DNA from 4 places in the Bacillus sp. EB106-07-01-XG149 genome. Region 2 is predicted to be linked to each of the others. Evidence: riboswitches for the same ligand, from Rfam matches in the RefSeq annotation. Region 2 holds a riboswitch; each other region holds the start of a gene.

Region 1 (4,630 bases), on a different contig from region 2:
CATCCTTCTTATCCATCCCAATCGAAATTGTTGCTGTACTCGGTTCACTCGTTCTTCTCATCTGGAGATGGTACTACTTACGAACAAACCCAGTCGATATTTTGAAAAAAACACCGTGGCACATTTTAATTTTCGCTTTCTCTATGTATGTAATTATTTACGGGCTTCACAACGCAGGATTAACAGCAGCACTTGTAAATTGGCTTGAGCCAGTTGTAAGTCAGCATCTACTCTATGCCAGCTTTGCAATGGGCGGACTCGTTTCTCTCCTCTCTAACGTCTTCAATAACCATCCTGCACTTATGATTGGTACAATCACATTAACAGAAATGGGACTAGACCCAGTCACATTAAAAACTATCTACCTGGCAAACATTATTGGCAGTGACATCGGTTCACTATTATTACCAATTGGTACGTTAGCTTCCCTCATTTGGATGTATATCCTGAAACAAAACAAAATTAAAGTAAAATGGAAAGACTATTTAAGTGTATCCCTTATCGTTATTCCTCTCACAACAGTCGTCACATTATTCCTCTTATACTACTGGGTACACCTCTTCTTCGCCCTATAAACAACAGAAGCCCCCTTTGCTACCGTCTTAGTAAAGGGGGCTTCTTCTATATTTAAGTTAGGTACTACAGTGTGATCAATCAAGTAAAGAGGTGTAACGTATTATTGGTATAAATGACTACCAGTGTCTTTAAATTCTCTCGCTTTCTCTTTCATCCCTTTTTCAATTGCTTCTTTCGTTTCTAAATCATTGTCTTTCGCATATTCACGAATATCATGTGAAATTCTCATACTACAAAACTTCGGTCCACACATTGAACAGAAATGAGCCGTTTTCGCACCTTCTGCTGGCAGTGTTTCATCGTGATATTCCATCGCACGTTCAGGGTCTAAAGATAAATTAAATTGATCGCGCCAACGGAATTCAAAGCGAGCTTTTGAAAGTGCATCATCACGCTGATGAGCCGTTTTGTGCCCTTTCGCAAGATCAGCTGCATGTGCAGCGATTTTGTACGTAATAACCCCCGTGCGAACATCATCTTTATTCGGTAAACCTAAATGTTCTTTCGGCGTTACATAACAAAGCATCGCCGTTCCAAACCAGCCAATCATCGCCGCTCCAATTGCCGATGTAATATGGTCATAACCTGGTGCAATATCTGTTGTTAACGGCCCAAGTGTATAGAACGGCGCGCCCTGACAAATATCAAGCTCTTTCTCCATATTCTCTTTAATTAAATGCATCGGTACATGCCCAGGTCCTTCAATCATCACTTGCACATCATGTTTCCAAGCAATCTTCGTTAATTCACCAAGTGTTTCAAGCTCAGAAAACTGTGCTTCGTCATTTGCATCTGCAATCGAACCTGGACGTAATCCATCTCCAAGAGAGAACGAAACATCATACTGCTTCATAATTTCACATATCTCTTCAAAATGAGTGTATAAGAAGTTTTCTTTATGATGGAATAAACACCACTGTGCCATAATTGAACCACCACGTGAAACGATACCTGTCGTACGCTTTGCAGTAATCGGAATGTAACGAAGTAATACGCCCGCGTGAATCGTAAAGTAATCAACACCTTGCTCAGCTTGCTCAATTAACGTATCACGATACACTTCCCACGTTAAATCTTCTGCAATTCCGTTTACTTTTTCCAGCGCTTGATAGATCGGTACAGTCCCAACTGGTACAGGCGCGTTACGAATAATCCACTCACGCGTCGTATGAATATTTTTACCTGTAGATAAATCCATAATCGTATCTGCGCCCCAGCGCGTTGCCCACGTCATCTTCTCTACTTCTTCTGCAATAGAAGAAGATACAGCAGAGTTTCCGATATTTGCATTGACCTTTACGTGAAAGTTACGGCCGATAATCATCGGTTCTGCTTCCGGATGGTTAATATTCGCTGGTAAAATGGCATGACCTTCCGCGATTTCCTTACGAACAAACTCAGGCTCTACTCCTTCACGAATCGCAACATATTCCATCTCAGACGTAATGATACCATTACGTGCATAATGCATTTGCGTAACATTTGCACCATGCCTTGCTCTAAGCGGCTGGCGATCCATTTGCGGGAAAACAGGCGTATGTTTCGAAGCCACTTTCACACCGTCATCCTCTGGTTTTACTTCGCGCCCTTCGTATGCTTCTACATCTCCGCGCTCCAGGATCCAAGAGTGGCGCGGCGCCTGCAACCCCTTTTCCAGTTCCACTTTATACGCAGGATCTGTATAAGGACCGCTCGTATCATATACACGAATTGGCGGATTCGGAATACCGTTCGTTTCGCTTTGTTCAATCTCGCGCATTGGCACTTTCATACCCGTGCGTGGTCCATCCACATACACTTTCTTACTTCCTGGTAAACTCGATTTCAATTCAATTTGCTCAGCTGAAACAGACTGTTTCATAACCTTTGTTGCCCCCCTGTACGTGACAAGGACGAGATATGGCCAGCGTATGCCAAAATAAAAAGAGCCAGGTCCATAAAAAAATAAGGACCTGGCTCATAAAGACATCATTATGTAAAGCCGTTAACTTCCCTACGCTGGTACGAGCCAGATCAGGTCCAAAGGGTTAAGAAGTTCACACGCTTCTCTCTCAGCCTACGCATACGTTAGGCACCCCTAGTTTATCACTGATTTAATTTTCAATACTTTCTCATCATACACGATAATCTGAAAAATGCAAAGTTTATTTCTTTTGTTATTTATGGAATCATCCACGTTAAATAATATGCCTGTACATACGTCATAATACCAACAATAATTACGAAGAATAAACTATGCTTCACTGTAAATCGGAATAAATCTGATTCTTTTCCAGCAAGTCCAACTGCCGCACAAGCAATCGCAATCGATTGCGGAGAAATCATCTTTCCTGTTACACCGCCCGTTGTATTTGCTGCAACGAGAAGTACTTCAGATACACCGACTTGCTGCGCTGTAATCGCTTGTAAATTCGAGAACAGTGCATTCGCTGACGTATCGGATCCTGTTAAAAATACACCGATCCAGCCTAGGAATGGTGAGAAGAACGGGAATAGTCCGCCAGTTCCTGCAAGTGCTAATGCTAATGTAGAAGATAGACCAGAATAGTTTGCGATAAACGCGAATCCTAATACGAATCCGATAGATAGAATTGGCATCTTAAGTTCATGTAACGTTTCTTTAAATGTTACTACTGCATCTTTTGCACTCATTTTCAAAATAAAGATAGAAATGATACAAGCAATTAAAATTGCTGTTCCCGTCGCTGATAAAATATCTAATTTCAAGATTGCTTCATAAGGCGTCGGTTTATTTACAATTGGTTCTGCTTTCATTACTAAATTGTGTAAGCCTGGAACATCAAACTTAAACACAAGGCTTTCCAAAGCACCGCCTGGAGCAAATAACGCTTTAAAGAAACTTTGGCTCCAAATGACTACCATCACAGTTAAAATAATGAATGGAGACCATGCTTTTACTACTTTTCCTACCGTTAGTTTCGGCATAGATATCGCCGTTGCTGCTACTTCACTATTTGCTTCTTTAGACTGATAGATTTCTTTCGGCTGCCAAACTTTTAAGAATAGCGATAAACTCACTAAACTTACAAGTGCTGACGTAATATCCGGAAGTTCTGGTCCTAAGAACGTCGCTGTAATGAACTGCGTAATTGCAAATGAGCTACCTGCTACAAATAGAGCCGGCCATGTTTGTCTTACCCCTTTAAATCCATCCATTAAAAATACGATAAAGAACGGAACAAATAATGATAAGAACGGTAATTGATGCCCAGCCATTTGTCCAATTTTATGCGGATCAATACCTGTTACTTGTCCAGCAACTGTAATCGGAATTCCCATCGCTCCGAACGCTACTGGTGCCGTATTTGCGATTAAACAAAGACCCGCTGCATATAAAGGATTTAACCCAAGACCTGCAAGAAGCGCTGCGGTAATCGCTACTGGTGCACCAAATCCTGCTGCCCCTTCCAAAAATGCTCCGAATGAAAAACCGATTAAAATAACGAGTAAACGATGGTCATTTGTAATGGATAATACAGATGCACGAATCACATCGAATTGACCTGTTTTCACAGATATTTTATATAAAAATACCGACATAATGATAATCCAAGCAATTGGCCATAGTCCGTATAAAAAACCATATCCCGTCACTGCCATCGCCATCGTAAACGGCATCTTATAAGCGAATAACGCAACTAAAATTGTAAGTACAACTGTAATAAATCCTGCCACATACCCCTTCATGCGGAAAACTGCTAAAGCTAAGAAAAAAAAGATAATCGGAATAAGTGCGACCGCTGCCGAAATCCAAATGTTTCCGAACGGATCATAAACTTGTGTCCATGTGTTCATTGTTCTCTCCCCCTAAAGAATCCCCTTTTAAATAGAATAACCTCATCAATAGACTATCAGGTCATCATACCTTTAAGTCTAAAAAGAAAAAAAACGTTTAGGAAAACGTTTTCAAAACTTTCATTTATACTGTACCATAACAATTTCTATTAAAAAAGATTTTTTTGAAAATTTTATTATTTAATATAAAAATCTTACAAAAACGTCATGTTCTTGTAATGTTTATCGATAGGAAGCT
Region 2 (4,630 bases):
TCCAAAGCCGAGCGGTGCAAATAGTGGTGCGATAAACCCACCAATCATCGCTAAGTAACTGTCTCCCATATCAACACCAAATCCTGATGGACCTGCATAGTTTAATAACCAAATGACAACAGAACCACCGAAGATGAATGTACCTGCTTTACGAACAAATCCTTTCCCTTTCTCCCACGTGCTTAGCCATAACGTTTTCGCTTGTGGCACGCGGTAAGGAGGTAGTTCAATGACGAAAATAGACTTTTCCGCTTTTAAAATAGTAAGAGACATAATTTTTGTAACTAATAACGCAAGAACAATACCTGCAACATATAAAGAAAATACAACAGTTGCCTGACTATTAGGGAAGAACACTCCCGCAAATAATGCATATACAGGTAAACGCGCTGAACAAGACATAAATGGTGTTACAAGAACTGTAAGTAAACGTTCTTTTTCTTGTTCAATCGTTCTCGCTGCCATAATACCTGGAACATTACATCCAAAACCGATAATCATCGGAATGAACGCTTTTCCGTTTAAACCGAAGAACTCCATAATTCGATCCATAACAACTGCAATTCGCGCCATATATCCTGAGTCTTCTAATAATGAAATGAAAAAGAATAGTGCAAAGATTTGTGGAACGAATACTAATACTGCACCAACACCGGCAATAATACCTTCTGTAACGAGTGCTTGAATAAAATCAGAAGCTCCAACACTTGTGAGACCAGCCGTCACCCAATCTGTAAGCTGTCCACCAAAAAAGCCATCTAACATATCCGATAAAGGTGTACCAATCCACGTAAACGTAACCTGAAAAATAAAAAACATAACTGCTAAAAAGATTGGAAGTCCTAAAATTTTATGTGTAATTAATCTATCAATTTTTTCCGAAAAAGGAATTTTTCCTTCTTTCTCATGCTTCATAACATTTGTTTTTAACTTTTCAATATACGCTTCACGAGTTTTGTAAATGTGCTCTTCCAACGTACAATCAAGTTTTCCTTCTAAGCGAGATCGAATGGCTACAAGTTCCTTACAAATTGGTAATGCTTTCATTTCTTTTTCTACTACTTCGTTATTGCTTAAAAATTGCAGGGCTAACCATCTTGGATGCTTATAATTCGCTGTCTCTAAAAGAGCTATTACCTCTCCAATTCCTTCATCCATTTGTACACCATATGAAATAATGAATGGCTTTTTCTCGTTTTTGTCATTTTCTTTAAGAGTAGCAAGTAGTTCTTCACAGCCTTTTCCACTTCTTGCAACGACAGGAACGACTGTTACACCTAATAGTTCTGATAATCGTTTTACATCAATTACAATGCCTCGTTGCTTTGCCACATCGACCATATTTAATCCAATTGAAACCGGCTTTCCAAATTCAAGTAATTGCAACGTTAAATGCATATTTCTCTCGAATTGCGAAGAATCCACTATATTTAACATATGATGAAATTCGTCTGTTAGTAGAAAATTTGTAACGACACCTTCATCACGCGAAACTGGATTCAAATCATAAACACCTGGTAAATCAATTAATGTCCCTTGCTTATCTTTTAATTTACCAACCTTCTTTTCTACTGTTACACCGCTCCAGTTCCCTACATACTCATAAGAACCAGTAAGTGCATTAAATAATGATGTCTTTCCTGTATTCGGATTCCCTAGCAAAGCTACCTTATTCACGCTAATTCCACCTTTATCATTTTCGCGTCACAATGACGAATACTAATTAACTGTCCACGACACTCCAATGTACAAGGACCTTTGAACATCGCTTTTTGCTTCATGCGAAGTTCGCTTCCTTCAGAAAGACCGAAAGCAGCCAATCTTCTCTTTAGTAAATAATCTAAAGACTGAACACTTTTTACTAGCACTTTCTCACCGATTTTAATATCTACTAAGCTCATAACCTTCCCCCTCAGAAGAGAATGATAATTATTTTCAGAAAAATTATAGCACAATCTATTTCTCTTGTACTATACCCTTTTGCTTCATATTTATTAACATTTCACTACAATTCTATTTCAATAATTGTCATACCGTATTTATTTGCCATTCTCATCCATTTCGCTTACAATAAACAATAGCAAATAAAGAATCTCGTTATCACAGGGGGAGCCATGCCGCTGAGAGGGAACACTTCGTTCCGACCCTTCGAACCTGTTAGTTAATGCTAACGCAGGGATTGTGCAAACGTCCGAAATACATACCTCTTTTTTATTTACGTATTTCGTATCCTCCTATGATATCTATTCTTTTTTGTACAACTTGGTTTTAGGGGGAGACAATATGCGTAACACCAATTTACAAGCGATGATCGAATCTGCTATTCTTGCAGCCTTCGCCATGATTATCGACATTTTACCATTATCACTTAAACTTCCAACAGGCGGTTCCATTTCATTTGCTATGATTCCTATTTTTATTATTGCATATCGCTGGGGCTTTAAATCTGCTTTCTTAGGTGGCTTAATTTGGGGATTATTACAAATTGTTGTAGGTGATGCTTACATTTTAACACCTGTTCAAGCATTTATTGAGTACTTCATTGCCTTTGCTTTTATTGGATTTGCTGGTTTATTCTATCGACCAATTCAAAAAGCACTTTTAACTTCCAATGAAAATAACGAAAGAAAGAAAGTTATTGGTTACATTATTCTTGCTACATTTGTTGGTAGCTTTGCACGCTATTTCTGTCATTTTATTGCCGGTATTATTTTCTTTGGGCAATATGCACCGAAAGGTCAATCAGCTGTGCTATATTCATTAATCGTAAATGGTGCCACAATGCTTGGTTCTTTTATTTTATGTACAGTTTTACTTATATTTTTATTCCTTACTTCACCACGCTTATTCAAAAGCATCAGTGCTTATCAAATGAATACACAAAAAAAGGGCGCTTAATGAGCGCTCTTTTTTTCATATCGTAATATCAATTAAAAATACAATAAATGCACAAAAGAAAATAAATACCATTATACTTAGCCACTTGCTATGCACGGTTCATCGACTCCTTACATAACCTCATTTTCTATCCAAAGTATACTGTTTAAAAATAAAGATTAGGTAAAGATAATATGAAAATAAATTAAAAAAAGCGTAGCATGTACCATCTACGCTTTTTTTGGTAAGTAGAAGTAAAATAATACACCGTCTTCTGTATTCTTTACCCCATATTCAGCATCGTGTAGTTCTAAAATATTTTTAGAAATAGCTAGCCCAAGACCCGTTCCACCTTGTGAACGCTGACGAGCTGCATCCACGCGATAAAAACGGTCCCAAATTTTATCTAATTGTTCTTCTTCAATGTGAGTACCTTTATTTTCAATACACACTTTTATACGATCCTGCTCATCTATTGTGGAAATCATAATATCCTCTTTATTTGGTGTATAACGTATGGCATTCGTAATGAAGTTTACGATGACTTGTTCAATCCGACTTTGATTTGCCATCACTTCAACTGAACATATATTTTTATGCACACGAAGTTCTTTTTTCTCTATGTCCACAGAAAGGTATTCACATATATCTTCAATTACTGAATCAATATAAAATAAACCCTTTTTCATTTTATATGTACCTGACTCAAATTTAGCTAACTCAAGCATATCCAAAATTAAAGTATCCATTTTATCTACTTCTCGTTCCATCGCCTGAAAATAGTACTCTTTTTTATGTTCAGCTACTCCATCTTTTAAAATAGAAATACAGCTTTTCATAATACTCAGCGGTGTTTTCAATTCATGCGACACACCAGAAATAAATTCTTTCCGCGTATTTTCTAACTTTCTTTCCTTTTCAATATCTTGTTCTAGCTGTCCAATATGCGAATGGAGCTTATTAGATAATACATTAATATTTTTCGATAAATCACCAATTTCATCTTTTGAAGTAATCGGTATTTGTTCTGTGAAATCTAAGTGTGCTATTTTCTTCGTCGTATCATTTATTTTTAATAACGGCTTTGCAATTTGTTTTGAATAATAAAACGAAGCTAGAAAAATGAGAACGACTACAAATGCAATGATGTAAATGTAGTAATCTTGCACCATTTGTACTGCTTCATCTACAGGCTGTAAAGAAGCCATTGCATAAATATATGTTACTGATCCGTCTTTTTCTTTTATTGGCTTAATTAATAATTTATATTTTATATCATTCTTTTCATCGTCCATTGTTTGTGTTGTATATTGTATGTGTTTGTTCTCTTTTAATAATAAATCAGTTTGAAAAACCTTAATATTATCTAAAAATATGCTATTTTTATAAATTGGATTCACAGGACCGTTTACATCTGGTAACTGTACTTTTGTAACACGTCCTCCTATGTAAAAATCTGGTTCTTGGGCAGCTTGCTCCTGAACGGCCGGCCTCTTCTCCTTAACAACTTGTTCCCCGACTGCTTTCTTTTTCTCCTCATATAATTTACTCATTTTCTCATTAAATGCTTTTTCTAACGGTTTATTAGATCCGCTTAAATTCTGCTTAGATAAAGAAAAAGAGAATGGAATAAAACTATCTTCTTTTCTCACTCCAGAAAAATAAATTTCTTGTCCTAAAAACTGCTCTGATGATTTATTATCAATCTCCTCTATATTGACGAGATTACCTAAGGGAATCTTGAATATTTGTT
Region 3 (4,630 bases), on a different contig from region 2:
AAAAAAGCCTCTTAACAGTAATTATACCAAAAACTGTTAAAAGACTTTTTCTATTTTTTCATATAAGGAGCTAATACTCTCAGAATTTCTTCCTTATCCTTCTTTAACTCAAGTGATGTTAACATATCCATCGTTCTCGGTCTAGGTAATTTCACTTGTACCTCACCAACTATTGAGGCTGGTCTTTGAGATAAAATAAATACGCGATCTGAAAGCAAGATTGCCTCATCTAGGTCGTGTGTAACCATAACGATTGTTTGCTTCTCTTGGTGCCAAGAGTTTAAAAGCCAGCTATGTACTTCCATTTTTGTAAAGGCATCTAATTTTCCAAAAGGCTCATCAAGTAGCATAATTGGCTTTTCACATAAATATGTGCGCAAAAAACTAATTCTTTGACGCATACCACCAGACAATTCATCTGGATAATGGTCTGCATATTCATCTAGTTCAAATTGCTTTAATGCTTCCATTCCCTCTGTCAGCCTTTGTTTTTTCGGTTTCCCTTCGATTTCCAATGGAAGAACTATATTTTGCAAAGCTGATCGCCAAGGTAATAATAAATCTTGTTGCGGCATATAACTTACAACATCTTGCTCTTGTACGTGCCTATCCTTATACGTTACATTCCCACTTGTTGGGCTTTCAACATTTGCAATCATATTTAATAATGTGCTTTTCCCGCAACCACTCGGTCCTACAAAGGAAACGAACTCTCCCTCTCGTATAGAAGCACTAATATTTGCCAATACATTCTTTCCATCAAAAGCTTTTACAATCTCTTTTATTTGTAATCCACTCATTTTTCACTTGGAAGGAACTCATTTGTAAAGGCATCTTTCACATCAATTTTCTTCTTAATAACTTTGTTATCATATAAGAAATTCATGTAATTCGTCCAAACTTCTTCCTTCTGTACTCCCCACGCTTTTGCATCATCTTGATACTTCGTACTTAACCATTTTTGACTTTCTTGTACTAATTCTTTATTCACATCTGGAACTGCTTTAATTAAAATATCAGCAGCTTCTTTCGGTTCTTTAATTGCAAAATTATAACCTTCTGTCGTTGCACTCATAAACTTTTTCACAAAGTCTTTATCTTGCTTCGTATGTTTTTCACTCGTAATAATAACAGGGCTATAGAAATCAAGCGCTGGGTCTAAGTCTTTCACCATAATCGTATTTAACTCTTTTCCTTGGCGCTTCGCTTCAATTCCATCCCATCCGTAATATATCCATTCAAAGTCTGCATCACGACCGATTGATTTAAAGAAATCTGTTTGTCCTAAGATGATTTTTTCAACTTTATTAAAATCAGCTTGATGCTTCTCCATGATTGTCTTCAGCGTTGCTTCTTCTGCTGGTCCTCCCCAGCCTCCGTAACGTTTACCTTCAAAATCTTTCGGTGAAGTCATGTTATCTTTCTTAAGCGATGCAAAAGCTGAAGTGTTATGCTGAATAATCGCTCCGACAGATACAACAGGAATACCTTCTACACGAGCCAACGTTACATTTTCTTGTGCGCTTATTGCGAAGTCAGCTTTTCCGGAAGCTATCATTTGCTCCGCTGTCACATTATCACCAGGCTGAATAATTTCTACATCTAAGCCTTGCTTTTTATAATAATCTTTCGTTTGCGCTACATATAAGCCAGTATGATTCGTATTTGGAAACCAATCTAATACTACTTTTACTTTTTGATCTTTACTTGCACTTTCTTCTTTCTTCGCCGGATTACATCCAGCCACACCTACTGCTAATAAGGCAGCCAACATAACTTTTAAACCTTTTTTCATTTCCTGCCGTCCTTTCTATATATCCATGGTGCTGTTATTCTTGCCATAAACTCCACGATAAAATACAGACATAGTGTCACCATAACAATAATTGCTGCCACACCAAATACTCGGGCTGTTAAAAAGGATTTTGTAGCTCTCGTAAGCATAACTCCTAATCCTTCACTGGCACCGAGCCATTCCCCAATAATCGCTCCCATTACGCTATATGTAACTGCAATTTTTAAACCTGAGAAAAAGTATGGAAGCACTGCTGGAAACTTTACTTTCTGGTAAACTTGCCATTTCGTTGCCTTCATCGTTTGCAACAACTTCAACATATTTTTATCTACTGTTTGAAAACCTTCTAAAATGCTAAGCGCAATCGGGAAGAAACAAACGAGTATTACTACCATTACTTTCGGTAGCATTCCATATCCAAACCAAATAATAAATAACGGTGCAAGTACAACGATTGGAATTGTTTGCGAAATAACAAGCAACGGATTTATTAAAATACGAAATAAAGGGATAACGTCCATAATAATTGCAATACTTGTCCCAATTAAAATTGCAAAGAATAGTCCAATTAAAACCTCTTGCAGTGTTTGCATCGTATTCGGTAATAGTAAATCTTTCATTCCAATTAATTCTTGAACAATGGCAGAAGGCTTCGGTAAAATCCACGGTTCAATTTTAAATAATGAAACAGATCCTTCCCATATCGCTATGAGAAGGATAAGCCAAATTGTTGTAATTATTTTAGATTGCTTCTGGTTTTGCATATTCATCACGGTACTTCCAAACCTTTTCATCTATCGTTACACCAGTGCTTGGACGATAATGGATTTTAATAGAAGTAATCACTTCTTCTGCTCCAGCATCTACACAAGCTTGTTGCGCACGTTTAATGACATCAAGAAGTACATCTAATTCTCCTTCCAGCGTTGTTTCCATTGCTCCTACTTCATAACGAACTCCCGATTGTTGTACAACTTCAATTGCTTTATCAACAACAGAATATACATCTTTTGTTTTTGCTTGTGGTACTACTGAAAATGACATTGTAACTTGTTGTGACATAGTAAAATCCCCCTTATAAAATTAAAATTTTAAAACAAGAAAAGGCTTTCCTACTGCGTAGGAAAGCCTTGTATGCAAGTTATTATAGAATAACATATGCTACATCACTTTAAGTAACTCCCTACGCTGGCATTATCCAGATCAGGTGGAGGGTCGATGTTTATTTACATCCTCTCAGCCAATTGGCTCCCCGGTCCTTAATTCGTTTTCATTGTAGCATGATTTATTTTATTGAACAAACAAAAGCATGTATAATCATTTCATTTAACTTTTAAATTCCCCAATTAACTCTTGTAACTCCTGTGAAAGCCATCTTAAAGAACTCGCTAATTCGGCAATATCTTGTACAGACATTTCCTGTTCTTTCATACTCGTTTCAATATTACTACTACTATTCGCATACATATTTGCGATATGTGATAGTTCATTTACGACACGAACAATATTTTGGCTATTTTGCAATATATCACTTGAATTGCTAAAAACAGCTCTAACTTGATTTGTAACAGATTGTGCTGATTTTGAATTTTTTTCAAAGAAAGCACCACTACTTTGAACAAATTCAATTCCAGATTCTACTTCTTTTGAAGCTTTTTGTATTGAAACAATAGCTTCTTTCGTTTCAGCTTGTGTTTCCCCTATTAATTTTGCTATATCTTTTGCTGATGCTTCCGTCTGCTCTGCTAATTTACTCACTTCATCAGCAACAACAGCAAATCCCTTTCCGGTTGCTTCAGCACGTGAAGCTTCAATAGAAGCATGTAACGCTAACGAATTAGTTTGATTTGAAATACCTGTAATTACAGTTACTATATCACTAATTTCTTTTGATTTTGTTTCCAAAGAATACATAATAGAAGATAAATCTTGTACTGCATTTTGTATTATAATCATTTGATTCATCGTCTTTTCAATAACACCATTTCCTTTTACTGAATGATGCTCCATACCTTCAGACTCTTTCGCCATTTGTTCTGCAGCATTTTTTATCTCTTCCATCTTATCTTCCATTTCATATACAATACCTAAATACTGTGGTACTGACGTTTCTTGTGACTGAGCGCTAGCTCTTAACTCAACCATAGAACTTACAATTTCTTGAACCGCCATACTATTCTCTTTCGTACTCACTGACAATTCTTGTGAAGATGAGGAAACCTGTTCTGCTGTCTGCTTCACTTTATCTACAATTCCTTTAAACTTCTCGATGGTATTATTAAAATACGAATTAATAATACCAATATCATCTGGTCTTTCCTCTAACTTAATACTTAAATCACCTTCACCGACTTTGCGTAATCCTTCACGTAAATCTCGCAATGGAGCAAGTGCGTTACGCACAATTAAGAATTGAATAACAGTTGCAATTAAAACAGAAATACAAATAAACATTAAACCTTGTATAATGAATTTTTCCTTTGTAATAGGAACAATCGAAGCATCTACATCGGCTGCAACAATTGCCACAATATTTCCGTCTCCATCTTTAATTGGCTCTAATATCGTTACCCATGACCCTAATAGATCTTCATATACTACTGTCATGTTTGCTTTTTTCGTGCTCATTACTTTATCATATGCTTTCATCCAAAGATCTGGTTGTTTATAATATTCTCCCGGCCTTACTTCAACAACATTTGCTAAACCTGTAGACAAATCAATGATTTGTAGCTCACCTTTTTCATTTTCTTTTGCTCCAACAATATACGTTTGTCCAACACTATTCAATTCTTCCGTTGCTTCATCTAATTTCTCTGTTAACTTCTCTCTCTT
Region 4 (4,630 bases), on a different contig from region 2:
TGAGATAAGTATGACGAAGAAAATAGCTAATAATGATAACAATACAATGGGTGCAAATACACCTGCTCCGTCTAACTGCGTCATCATTCTTTTACTGAAATATCCAAGCCCAGCTTGTGCACCGAGCCACTCACCGATTGCTGCCCCAATTACACTAAGCGGAACTGCAATTTTTAAAGCTGAGAAAAAATAAGGAAGAGCAGATGGTAACTTTAATTTAAGAAAAACATCTTTTTTCGTTGCCCCATACGTAACTAAGAGCTCCTCCCATTCTTTTTTCGTACTGCGTAGTCCATCATACGTATTGACCGCAATTGGGAAAAACGTAATTAAAACAGTAACAACAACCTTACTCCAGATCGTATATCCAAACCATAAAACGAAAAGCGGCGCAAGCGCTGTAATAGGAATCGTTTGTGAGGCAACTAATAATGGATAAAATGCTCTCTCCATCCAATTACTCACATTCATTAACATCGCTAGCCCTACCCCAAGTACGATAGAAATAGCCACCCCTATTAAAACGACCGATAAGGTTGCCGGCAAATGAACCGTAAATAATATATCTTTTAGTTTCCATATCTTCATCACAATTGCAGACGGTGACGGTAAAATGTACATTTCATCTACGATTCTTGCGCCTACTTCCCAAAAGGCAAGTAAAATACTAGAAAGTGTAAGGGCAGGTAATAGCTCCTTCAACCGGTTCATCATACGAGTACCTGCCTTTGTAACATACTAAGAAGCTCATCTTTAAGCGCTAACACTTCAGGCTTATATAAATCTTTTCTTGTTCGATTACGATCAAGCGGTACAACCCTCTCGGTTAAAGTAGTTATCGGTTGCTGCTCTACTACTAAAATTCGATTAGAAAGAAACAACGCTTCTTCCACATCATGAGTGATAAATAAAATTGTTTTTTCCCACTCTTTCCATTGTTCAAACAGCCATTCTTGCAAAGATGCCTTCGTTAAAGCGTCCAACGCGCTAAACGGTTCATCTAACAACAATATCTCCCCGCCTGTTAATAAAGTTCGAATAAAAGATACGCGTTGTCTCATACCACCAGATAAATCTTTCGGATATTTTGTCTCATACCCTTGTAAGCCAAATTTATGTAGCAGTTCCTTGGCCTTTATTTGTGCTTCTTTCTTCTGTACACCTTGACACTCTAGCGGCAGAGCAGCATTCTCAATAATCGTTCGCCACGGCAGGAGCATATCTTTTTGGGGCATATACCCTACAGGATGGCTCTTCGTTTCTGTCAGCTCTATCTGCCCAGTACTTACTTCTTCTAAACCTGTAATAAGGCGAAATAGAGTACTTTTCCCGCATCCACTCGGTCCGATAATACTTACAAACTCTTTATCTTGTATAGAAGCATTTAATTCATTGATGATTGGTTTCTCATCATAATGAAAAGAAACATTATGAAACTGTAGTATGTTCTTGCTCCTCAAATCCCCACATCTCCTTACGATAGGACATATCCCAGAATAAATATTCAAATCGACTGGAATATAGGAAAATCTCCTCTAATCGATCTAGCTCTTTTTCAGACTTTCCAACTGCCATTTCATTTAATAAATCGATTAACCAAATACAAAGGTTACCGTATTCTTCAGAACTATATCCTTGAATCCACTCACCAAAGAACTCATGATCTCTTGCTCCAGGAATATCATTTAAACGCTTTCCAATTTCCCAGTAGCTCCACATACATGGAAGAAGTGCTGCTATTAATTCCGCAAGTGTGCCATTTTGAGATACAGACATCATGTAATTTGTATAAGCTAAATTTTTAGCAGATGGCTTTGCAGACTCTATCTCTTCTATAGAAATTCCAAGTCTTTTTGCATACTGTTTATGGATTGTCATTTCTCCATTTAATATGCCATCAATTTGTTCAGCAAATTTCCCCATTACTTGTGGGTTCGTTGCTTTTACAACACCAATCGCATATAGCTTTGCATAATCTAACAAATATAAATAATCTTGAATAACGTAATACTGAAACTTATCTTTTTCTAACGTGCCATCCCCCATACCTACTACAAACGGATGATTATGACTCATCTCCCAAACTGGTTGTACAGTTTCTAATAATCTATCGCAAAATTTCATTTCTCTATCCCCTTTCGATTTATATATCTAAATAAAAAACCACTTCTAAATAAGAAGTGGTTACAGCAAATAAAATTATAATTTATTCGTTGCTCCACTTCCCTTCGCTAGTATTACCTAGATCAGGTGTTATAAGGGTTAAGGATTATTCCTCTCTCAGCACAACAAGCACCCCTAGTGGTTTCAATATGAAATTTTCAAACAAAAAAGCCCCGTTTCTATACGCAAAGAAACGGGGACTTATTATTAGTGTCCGAATTGCTTCCCTACGCTAGCATAATCTAGATCAGGTAATGAAAAGGATCAAAGGCTTACGGCCTACTCTCAGCTGGCAACACCAGCTCTCCTAGCAAACTATGAAATTATCACTGTCAGTATAACATCGTAATAAGACATCATCAACTGTTTTAATTTTCTCAATTGTCAACAAAATAACAAAACTATATAATACTTATATTCTATCTTAGAAATTATTATCCTAATTAATCGGATAAAAAGGAATCATTATCCTCAAAAAATTTATTTTTATATTGATTTCATATTACATTTATGTGAATACACCCACTATATTATATCTTTATACTATAATAAAATTACAACTATACAACTAGAGGAGGTCTCTATTATATGAATATGAAAGCTACTGCTTTAACAGCAACTACTGTCGCAATTGCCTCTTTACTTCCTTCTATGGGAGAAACAAATGTACAAACAGCCAACGCTGAACAATTATCTAATGTGAAAACTGGATATGTCAAAGTCGATCAAGTAGCCTTACATACAAAAGATAACGCAAATAGCTCATCAATTGATACAATTCGCTTTAATACGAAAGTGAACATACTTGAAACAACTAATGGCTGGTATAAAGTATCTGTTAATAATAAAGTAGGTTACGTACAAAAAGATGCTATTCTACTAAAAAACAAACTTCAATCTAATAATCAATACATCGTTAATGCCAATGCATTAAACGTTCGTTCTGAACCTAATTTAGAATCTTCAATTTTAGATGTATTACCAAATGGAAAATTCATTACCATTCAAGAAGAACAAGGCGAGTGGTATAAAATTTTACATAATGGCAAAACAGGTTACGTACAAAAAGCATTTGTGGCTAATGGTTCACAGCCTTTAGTAAAAGGCATCACAGTTCAAAATAATACGAAATACACAGTTGCAACACCTAAACTTAATGTACGTGGCAACGCTAGTACAAGTAGTGCACTACTTGGTTCATTACAAAATGGTACACAAATACAAGTAGTGGAAACTGTAGGAACTTGGTATAAAATTCGTTTTGGCACAGGATACGGATACGTAGCAAAACATTATGTGATGCAAAATCAATCACAAGCTCAAACGGCTCAACCTACTTCCATTCCAGCAGTTTTCAAATTCCCTACTCAAGGAAGAATTAGCTCAACCTTTGATATACGCTGGGAACAAATGCATTATGGTATAGATATTGCAGCTCAAGGTAATGTCTCTATCCAGGCGGCAGCTGCAGGTAAAGTTGTGAAATCATATTATTCAGCTAGCTATGGCAATGTTGTGTTCATCGCCCATCAAATAAACGGGAAATTATATACAACAGTCTATGCACACATGAAAGATCGCACTGTACAAGCTGGTGATCAAGTACAAGCTGGACAATTAGTAGGTCATATGGGAAACACAGGTCATTCATACGGGCAACATCTTCATTTTGAATTACACAATGGAGAATGGAATTTTGAAAAAACAAATGCAGTAAACCCACTGCCATATTTAGTTAGGTAAATTGTATGCAACGCAATATCAATATACCTCTCTTAATTGAATACTTCGCCTTTTTAGGTTTAATCTATTGTTTAATCATTTACAATACAAACACTGTATTTTTATCTATTATCATTGCTTTTGTTGCTTTAGAAATTATGATGGAATCCTTTCAAGTACAATTAAAACAAAAAATTGCCCATATATATAATGCCATCTTTCTATTAAGTGCCCTAATAACAAATATTATTAGTAATGGTTTTTATTTATCTACCGTATTTCCTGTATTCTTTATGGCTGTTTTATTATTCATAGCTAGATACATTCATGTCCCTACTAACAAAAAACACGAACAAAAAGCTTAGAAAGAGGAGACATTGTGTACCGATCTTTCAAAGATAATCCGCTAAAATATATATTGAATTTATACACAAAAATAAATACTTTTTTTGGTATACAAGGAAGCAATACGGCACAATTTCTCCTTTATGGAATTTTATTTCTCGTCTTAATTGCGTTCTCCTTGCTTTACTAATAAAAAAAAGGATCTCACATAAACTTGAGATCCTTTTTAATTTATATAAATTTTTTATATAGAAAATGCTCTTTATCCACAAGCATATTTTTCATAAATAAAGCTAAGATTATATTTTTTCTCTAAACTCATTCTTTGTTCATCATCACACCAATAGAACAGAATGTCATGAATCGTTGCATAACGCTTATTTTTAAGAAATAGTTTAAA

What was found. A riboswitch is a leader RNA that binds a small molecule or an ion and turns the genes downstream of it on or off. The one in region 2 is predicted to bind thiamine pyrophosphate.
Region 1: linked by a shared signal. The riboswitch ahead of thiC (phosphomethylpyrimidine synthase ThiC) and the one ahead of thiT (energy-coupled thiamine transporter ThiT) in region 2 are both predicted to bind thiamine pyrophosphate.
Region 3: linked by a shared signal. The riboswitch ahead of AC3WTA_RS26150 (MTH1187 family thiamine-binding protein) and the one ahead of thiT (energy-coupled thiamine transporter ThiT) in region 2 are both predicted to bind thiamine pyrophosphate.
Region 4: linked by a shared signal. The riboswitch ahead of tenA (thiaminase II) and the one ahead of thiT (energy-coupled thiamine transporter ThiT) in region 2 are both predicted to bind thiamine pyrophosphate.

What each region holds. Positions count from the first base shown of each region.
Region 1 is NZ_JBYTDP010000005.1:154,918-159,547, reverse strand. Features, by position in the region: gene AC3WTA_RS20520 (arsenic transporter) at 1-575, shown strand, start outside; gene thiC (phosphomethylpyrimidine synthase ThiC) at 677-2,437, opposite strand; TPP riboswitch at 2,550-2,665, opposite strand; gene lldP (L-lactate permease) at 2,737-4,392, opposite strand.
Region 2 is NZ_JBYTDP010000002.1:1,071,239-1,075,868, forward strand. Features, by position in the region: gene feoB (ferrous iron transport protein B) at 1-1,677, opposite strand, end outside; gene AC3WTA_RS11780 (FeoA family protein) at 1,674-1,901, opposite strand; TPP riboswitch at 2,096-2,197, shown strand; gene thiT (energy-coupled thiamine transporter ThiT) at 2,284-2,898, shown strand; gene AC3WTA_RS11790 (sensor histidine kinase) at 3,108-4,630, opposite strand, start outside.
Region 3 is NZ_JBYTDP010000010.1:95,647-100,276, forward strand. Features, by position in the region: gene AC3WTA_RS26135 (ABC transporter ATP-binding protein) at 51-800, opposite strand; gene AC3WTA_RS26140 (ABC transporter substrate-binding protein) at 797-1,795, opposite strand; gene AC3WTA_RS26145 (ABC transporter permease) at 1,792-2,565, opposite strand; gene AC3WTA_RS26150 (MTH1187 family thiamine-binding protein) at 2,537-2,857, opposite strand; TPP riboswitch at 2,959-3,060, opposite strand; gene AC3WTA_RS26155 (methyl-accepting chemotaxis protein) at 3,122-4,630, opposite strand, start outside.
Region 4 is NZ_JBYTDP010000008.1:2,010-6,639, reverse strand. Features, by position in the region: gene AC3WTA_RS24080 (ABC transporter permease) at 1-711, opposite strand, end outside; gene AC3WTA_RS24075 (ABC transporter ATP-binding protein) at 711-1,460, opposite strand; gene tenA (thiaminase II) at 1,429-2,124, opposite strand; TPP riboswitch at 2,207-2,310, opposite strand; TPP riboswitch at 2,371-2,482, opposite strand; gene AC3WTA_RS24065 (SH3 domain-containing protein) at 2,752-3,906, shown strand; gene AC3WTA_RS24060 (hypothetical protein) at 3,912-4,250, shown strand; gene AC3WTA_RS24055 (DUF3965 domain-containing protein) at 4,493-4,630, opposite strand, start outside.